Linked DNA regions of Simiduia agarivorans SA1 = DSM 21679. Each later gene encodes a partner of the first gene's protein in a complex. Links are inferred from orthologs where the notes say so. Each region holds a gene or a part of one and is shown on either strand. Other genes may lie near its edges. The genes, in order: rppH and dapF.

Region 1 (3,159 bases):
TCGGAATGGCGATGTCGTTCACCAGCCCGGATTGACTGTAGACATCGAAGTAATCCAGAAAGCCCGGCTGGATGGGCCAGCCACCGATGGCGGCGGTGAGCGTGGCCAGATCGTCAAATAATCCCTGGTGCGCATCGATCACGGCCAGCTGATAGCTGAAGGCGAGCCAGCTGTTGTGGCATTGGTGCCAGGCTGCGCGGGCGTTTTCCAACTGCTTCGGCCCCGGTTGGTTGAGCAGCGATTGCACCGACTGATCCAGCTGGTCGGTGTGTTGGCTGACCTGTTCAAGCAGCGCACTGCTACCCGCCCATAAGTCGCGCGCGGCCTGCTTTACCGCTTGTTGACTGGCATTTTCCGGCGTCTCTGTCGCGGCCGGTGTGGCCGGCTCTCCGCCGGAGGGCGCGGGGCGATCACTGCAGGCGACAACCGTTGTCAGGGCGATGAGCAGGGCGATCGAGGGCGCGCGCATGAAATTCCTTTGCATTTTTGCTTGAACAGTTAGTTGGCTCGCATAGCACGCTATTCTGCGTGCCCTGCCCGCTTGCTGGCAAGCCTCAGCGCAGGCTGATTACCGGCCAATGGCGCGCTTCAGCGGCGGCCTGCAAGCGCTCACAGGGATCCACCACCACCGGATGGGTGACGGCCTCCAGCAAGGGTAGGTCATTGATGGAGTCGCTGTAAAAGTAACAAGTCTCATCTGGCGCATCGCGTTCCGCCATAAACGCCTGCCAGCGCAAAACCTTCCCGGCCTGAAAGCAGGGTGGGTCGATGATTTCGCCAGTGTATTGGCCGTCGATGATTTCGGGCTCGGTGGCGATCAGCTGATCCACGCCCAGCGCGTCGGCAATGGGCCGGGTAATGAATGCATTGGTGGCGGTGATGATCAGCAGGTAATGGCCTTTGGCGCGGTGCTCGGCCAGCAGGGCTTCGGCCTTGGGCAGCCACAGCGGGCGAATGCATTCCTGCATAAACTGGTTCAACAGTGCCTGTTGCTGGGCGGCCGGGAACTGCGCGACCTGGGTGAGGACAAAGCGCTGATAGGCATGGATGTCCAGCTCGCCGCGCTTGTAATCTTCGTAAAACTGGTCGTTGGCTTTCCTATACTGTACTTCGTCAACCAGGCCCTGCCGGACCAGAAACTCGCCCCAGCTGTGGTCGGAGTCCCCTGCAATGAGGGTGTTGTCGAGGTCAAAGATGGCAACGGTCATGGGCGGCTCCGGACTGGGGTGGGCAAGAATACCTATCTGGTCGGTGCGAGTAAATTGCTGAAATCTAAAGAGTTGTGGAACAATAAGCTGCCTGCACCCACATAATAAGGAACACATCTTGATAGACAGTGACGGTTTCAGACCCAATGTGGGCATCATTGTGACCAATGACCGTGGCCAGGTGCTGTGGGCGCGCCGCGTGGGCGGGCAAGACGCCTGGCAATTCCCGCAGGGCGGTATCAATCCCGACGAATCGGTCGAGCAGGCGCTGTACCGCGAATTGCATGAGGAAGTGGGTCTGACTGCCGATCAGGTAGAAATACTGGGCTCCACCCGCGGCTGGCTGCGCTACCTGTTGCCGAAAAAGCTGCTACGCAAAAACTCCTCGCCGGTATGCATCGGTCAGAAGCAACGCTGGTTTCTGCTGCGTCTGAAGGCAGACGACGGTGCCATCGATCTGCATACCCAGAAAAAAGATGAATTCGATCATTGGCGTTGGGTGAGTTACTGGTACCCGTTGGGTAAAGTGGTTTCATTCAAGCGCGATGTGTATCGCAAAGCCCTGCGCGAGCTGGCACCATTGCAAGCGCGTCACCAGCGCTCTCAGGGGGTTTAATTTGGCCGCGGGCATGCTCAATTCGTTGCGAACCATCGTGCAGGAGGTGAATGCTGCCCGCGATCTGCAATCGGTGCTCGACCTGATTGTGGCCCGCATCAAATCGGCCATGAACACCCAGGTGTGCTCGGTGTACCTGCGCGATGGCAAGGGCGCCTATGTACTGATGGCGACCGAAGGTCTGCACGCCAGCGCCGTGGGCAAGGTGACCCTGAAGCCCGAGGAAGGCCTGGTGGGACGCGTGGCCACGCGCGAGGAACCGCTCAATTTAGAGCATGCCGAAACCCACCCCAGCTACCAGTATTTTCCGGAGACCGGCGAAGAGCGGTTCAGCTCCTTTCTGGGCGTTCCCGTCATTCACCATCGCGAAGTACTGGGCGTATTGGTGGTGCAACAGGTGGAACAGCGCCGGTTCGATGAGGGCGACGAAGCTTTTCTGGTAACCCTGTCGGCACAATTGGCGGGCGTCATTGCCCACGCCGAAGCCACCGGTGTGGTGGCGGTGGGCAAAGGCACCGCCGACGCCAAATTTATGGGCACCGCTGGCTGTGCCGGCGTTGCCATGGGGGAAGCGGTGGTGATTTCGCCACCGGCGGACCTGCGTTCGGTGCCTTACCAGGTGGTATCGGACATCGATGAAGAAATCGCGTTTTTTTACCGCTGCCTGGCCGCCGTGCGCGAAGACATCGGGCGCATGGGCGAAGAGCTGCGCACGCGCCTGTCGCGCGAAGAGCAGGCCTTGTTTGATGCCTATTTAGCCATGCTGGATGATGCCTCGCTCGGGGGCGAGGTGATCGAGCGGATTGAAAACGGCGTGTGCGCGCCCTTTGCCTGGGCCGAGGTCATTCTCGAGCACGAACAGACCTTTGCCAGCATGAATGATCCTTACCTGCGGGATCGCGCAGCGGATGTGCGCGACCTCGGTCGGCGAGTACTTGCTTACCTGCAGGAGTCTGCCCAGTCGTGCCGGGTTTACCCGGACAATGCCATTCTGGTGGGTGAAGAACTGACCGCCTCCATGTTGGGCGAGGTGCCGCCGGACAAACTGGTGGGCATGATTTCGGTGGAGGGTTCGCGCAACTCCCACGTGGCGATTCTGGCGCGCGCCATGGACATCCCCACGGTGATGGGGGTGATCGATCTGCCCTATACCCAGCTCGATAGCCGCACCCTGATTGTCGATGGCTATAACGGCCTGGTGGTGTCGGACCCGAGTACCCAGCTCAAGCGTCAGTACAAGGCCATCATCAAAGAAGAACAGGCGCTGGCCAAGGGCCTTGAGAGCCTGCGCGACCAACCCTGTGAAACCACCTGCGGTCACCGCCTGAACCTGTG
Region 2 (3,195 bases), 320 kb from region 1 along the record:
GGACCCCCACCTATGTGTACAGCCGCGCCGCCCTGACCGATGCCTTCCAGGCGTATCAGCACGCCCTCGGCGACCATCCCGGACTCGTGTGCTTTGCGGTAAAGGCCAATTCTAACCTGGGCGTTCTGGGGCTGTTGGCCGACCTGGGCGCGGGTTTCGATATTGTCTCTGAAGGTGAACTGGAGCGGGTCTTACTGGCCGGCGGCAAGCCCGAAAAAATTGTCTTTTCCGGCGTTGGCAAAACCCCGGCTGCCATGCGCAAAGCGCTGGAAGTGGGCGTGCATTGTTTCAATGTGGAATCGGAAGCCGAGCTGGAACTGCTGTCGGAGGTGGCCCTGCAATGCGGCACCACGGCGCCGGTTTCGCTGCGGGTGAACCCGGATGTGGATGCCAAAACCCACCCCTACATTTCCACCGGCCTGAAAGAGAACAAATTCGGGATCGATATTGCGCGCGCGCCCGAAGTTTACGCCCGTGCCGCGGCGTTAGCAGGCTTGCGGGTGGTGGGCGTGGATTGCCACATCGGTTCCCAGCTCACCGAACTGGACCCCTTTCTGGATGCGCTCGATCGCCTGCTGGCGCTGATTAATCAACTCAAACACCGCGGCATCTCGCTCGAACACATCGATATTGGCGGCGGCCTGGGCGTGACCTATCAACAGGAAACACCGCCGCCCATCGCCGAGCTGATCAATGCCGTCAAAGCGCGCCTGTCGGACTCGGGTCTGGCCCTGGTCATGGAGCCCGGCCGCTCCATTTGTGCCAATGCCGGTGTATTGCTGACCGAAGTGCTGTTCCTGAAGCCCACCGAGCACAAGAACTTTGCCATTATCGACGCCGCCATGAACGACAACATCCGGCCGGCCTTATACCAGGCCTGGCAAGGTGCGGAAGTGGTGGATCAGCACGCGGGCGAAACCAAAACCTGGGACCTGGTGGGCCCGGTCTGTGAAACCGGCGATTTTCTCGCCAAGGATCGCCCTCTGGCACTTGCAGCCGGCGACCTGATCGCAGTAATGTCCACGGGAGCTTACGGCTTTACCATGAGTTCCAATTACAACAGCCGGCCCCGCGCCGCTGAGGTGATGGTAGACGGCGACCGCGCCCACCTGGTGCGCGCACGTGAAACCCTGGCCGACCTGACTCGTGGCGAGAGCCTGTTACCCAATTGAACCCGTTTATCCAGGCCCGTGGGTCCTGGGATAGACGACCGGGAAAAGTAATACCATGCGCCTCCGCTTTACCAAAATGCACGGCCTCGGCAATGACTTTGTCATGATCGATGCCATCAGCCAGCGGGTCCGGCTGACCCCGGAAAAAGTCCGCCAGTTGGCCGACCGCCGCTTCGGAGTAGGTTGCGATCAGGTACTGATCGTAGAAGAACCCACCTCACCTGACGTGGATTTCCGCTACCGGATTTACAACGCCGATGGCAGCGAAGTGGAAAACTGCGGCAACGGCGCGCGTTGCTTCGCCAATTTCGTGCGCGAACGCAAACTCACCGGCAAGCAATCAATCGTGGTACAAACCGCCGCTGGCGTGATGACCCTGAACATTGCCGACGGCGATAAAGTGCAGGTGGATATGGGTGCGCCCGTGCTGGTGCCCGCGCAGGTGCCATTTCAGGCCAATGAGCAAGCGGCGACCTACGCCATCGAAGCGGATGGCCAGCAATGGCAGGTGAGCGCGGTGTCCATGGGTAATCCGCATTGCGTGCTGGTGGTGGACGACACCGAGACTGCCCCGGTGGCGACGCTCGGCCCCGTACTGGAAGCGCATCCGTCCTTCCCCAACAAAGCCAATGTGGGCTTTATGCAGATCCTGTCGCGACGCGAAATCAATCTTCGGGTCTACGAGCGCGGCGCCGGAGAAACCCTGGCCTGCGGCACCGGCGCGTGCGCGGCAGTGGTAGCGGGCCGGCTGCGCGACCTGTTAGACTCGGACGTTGTGGTCAACCTGCCGGGTGGCAGCCTGACCATCCAGTGGCAAGGCGGCGAACACCCGGTGGTGATGACCGGGCCTACGGCGCACGTTTTCCACGGCCAGATAAAAATCTAATCGCAAGGACTAAACCTGTGTCTGAGCACACGATCAGCGATGCCGAAGTGGCCAAGTACCTGGCCGACAACCCCGACTTTTTCAGCCGCCACGGCGACCTGCTCGCCGACCTGACGCTTCCGCATGAAAGTGGCGAGGCCATTTCGCTGGTGGAAAAACAGGTGTCGGTGCTGCGCGAGCGCAACATGGACATGCGCCACCGCTTGTCCAACCTGCTCGACAATGCGCGCGAAAACGACAAGCTGTTCGACAAAACCAAACGCCTGGTATTGGCGCTGCTCGAGGGCCGGCGCGCGGAAGACACCATCAATGCGTTGCACTACAGCTTTGACAAAGACTTCCAGATCCAATTCACCCGCCTGGTGTTGTTCCGGCCACAAACCGGCAAACTGGGCCAGGCCCGTTGCGTCACGCTCACCGACGCCAAGGCACCGCTGGGGCGTATTCTGAAAACCCAGAAAGCGTTTTGTGGCCAGCTGGCCAATGAAGAAAAAGCCTACCTGTTCGGCGAGCAGGCACCGCTGGTGGCGTCTGCTGCCTTGGTACCGCTGATGCACGGCACCTGTTATGGCTTGTTGGTAGTGGGCAATCGCGACGCCAACTATTACCGCTCCAGCATGGGCACCCTGTTTCTGAGTTACATCGCCGAAGTGTTGAACCGGGTCTTGCCCTACCAACTGGACGCTTGATGGACAGCGCGCCCTTCAGTCAGGAACTGGAATCCTTTCTGGTCTGGCTGGCGCGCGAACGCCGCCTCTCCTCCCACACCTGCGCCGCCTACGCCCGCGATCTGGCCAAGCTCCAGCAATTTTGCGCCCAGCGCAATCTCGGCCTGGCCGATCTGGACGTGCACGCCGTGCGCCAATGCCTGGCCCAACAACATCGCGCGGGTCTGGCCGGTAAAAGCTTGCGGCGCTGGCTCTCCGCCCTGCGCAGTTTTTTTGCCTACGGCGTACGCCAGCGCTGGTTGGCGGCCGACCCCGCCGCCGGCATCACCGCCCCTAAAGTCGAGAAAAAGCTGCCCGCCACTCTGGATGTGGACGAAGTGGGCCAGCTGTTGAACTTCAGCCAGGACGACAGTCTCTCCAGCCGGGATCTGGCCATGCTGGAGCTGACCTATTCGTCCGGCCTGCGCCT

What was found.
Region 2: the proteins of rppH (region 1) and dapF are in contact, whole or in part, in a solved structure (PDB 5YGU), measured with the Escherichia coli proteins. The link is inferred for Simiduia agarivorans SA1 = DSM 21679 from one-to-one orthologs.

The regions. Positions count from the first base shown.
Region 1 is NC_018868.3:2,953,788-2,956,946, forward strand. The notes cover bases 236-3,075. They hold rppH (RNA pyrophosphohydrolase), read left to right. Parts: upstream 236-1,326; coding sequence 1,327-1,824; downstream 1,825-3,075. Other genes in these bases: M5M_RS13280 (imelysin family protein), read right to left, coding at 236-469; M5M_RS13285 (histidinol-phosphatase), read right to left, coding at 555-1,208; ptsP (phosphoenolpyruvate--protein phosphotransferase), read left to right, coding at 1,838-3,075. In the rest of the region: more of M5M_RS13280, read right to left, coding at 1-235; more of ptsP, read left to right, coding at 3,076-3,159. UniProt on the Escherichia coli protein: Master regulator of 5'-end-dependent mRNA decay.
Region 2 is NC_018868.3:2,629,764-2,632,958, forward strand. The notes cover bases 267-3,142. They hold dapF (diaminopimelate epimerase), read left to right. Parts: upstream 267-1,227; coding sequence 1,228-2,058; downstream 2,059-3,142. Other genes in these bases: lysA (diaminopimelate decarboxylase), read left to right, coding at 267-1,172; M5M_RS11685 (DUF484 family protein), read left to right, coding at 2,076-2,747; xerC (tyrosine recombinase XerC), read left to right, coding at 2,747-3,142. In the rest of the region: more of lysA, read left to right, coding at 1-266; more of xerC, read left to right, coding at 3,143-3,195. UniProt on the Escherichia coli protein: Involved in the succinylase branch of the L-lysine biosynthesis and in the biosynthesis of the pentapeptide incorporated in the peptidoglycan moiety. Catalyzes the stereoinversion of LL-2,6-diaminopimelate (L,L-DAP) to meso-diaminopimelate (meso-DAP).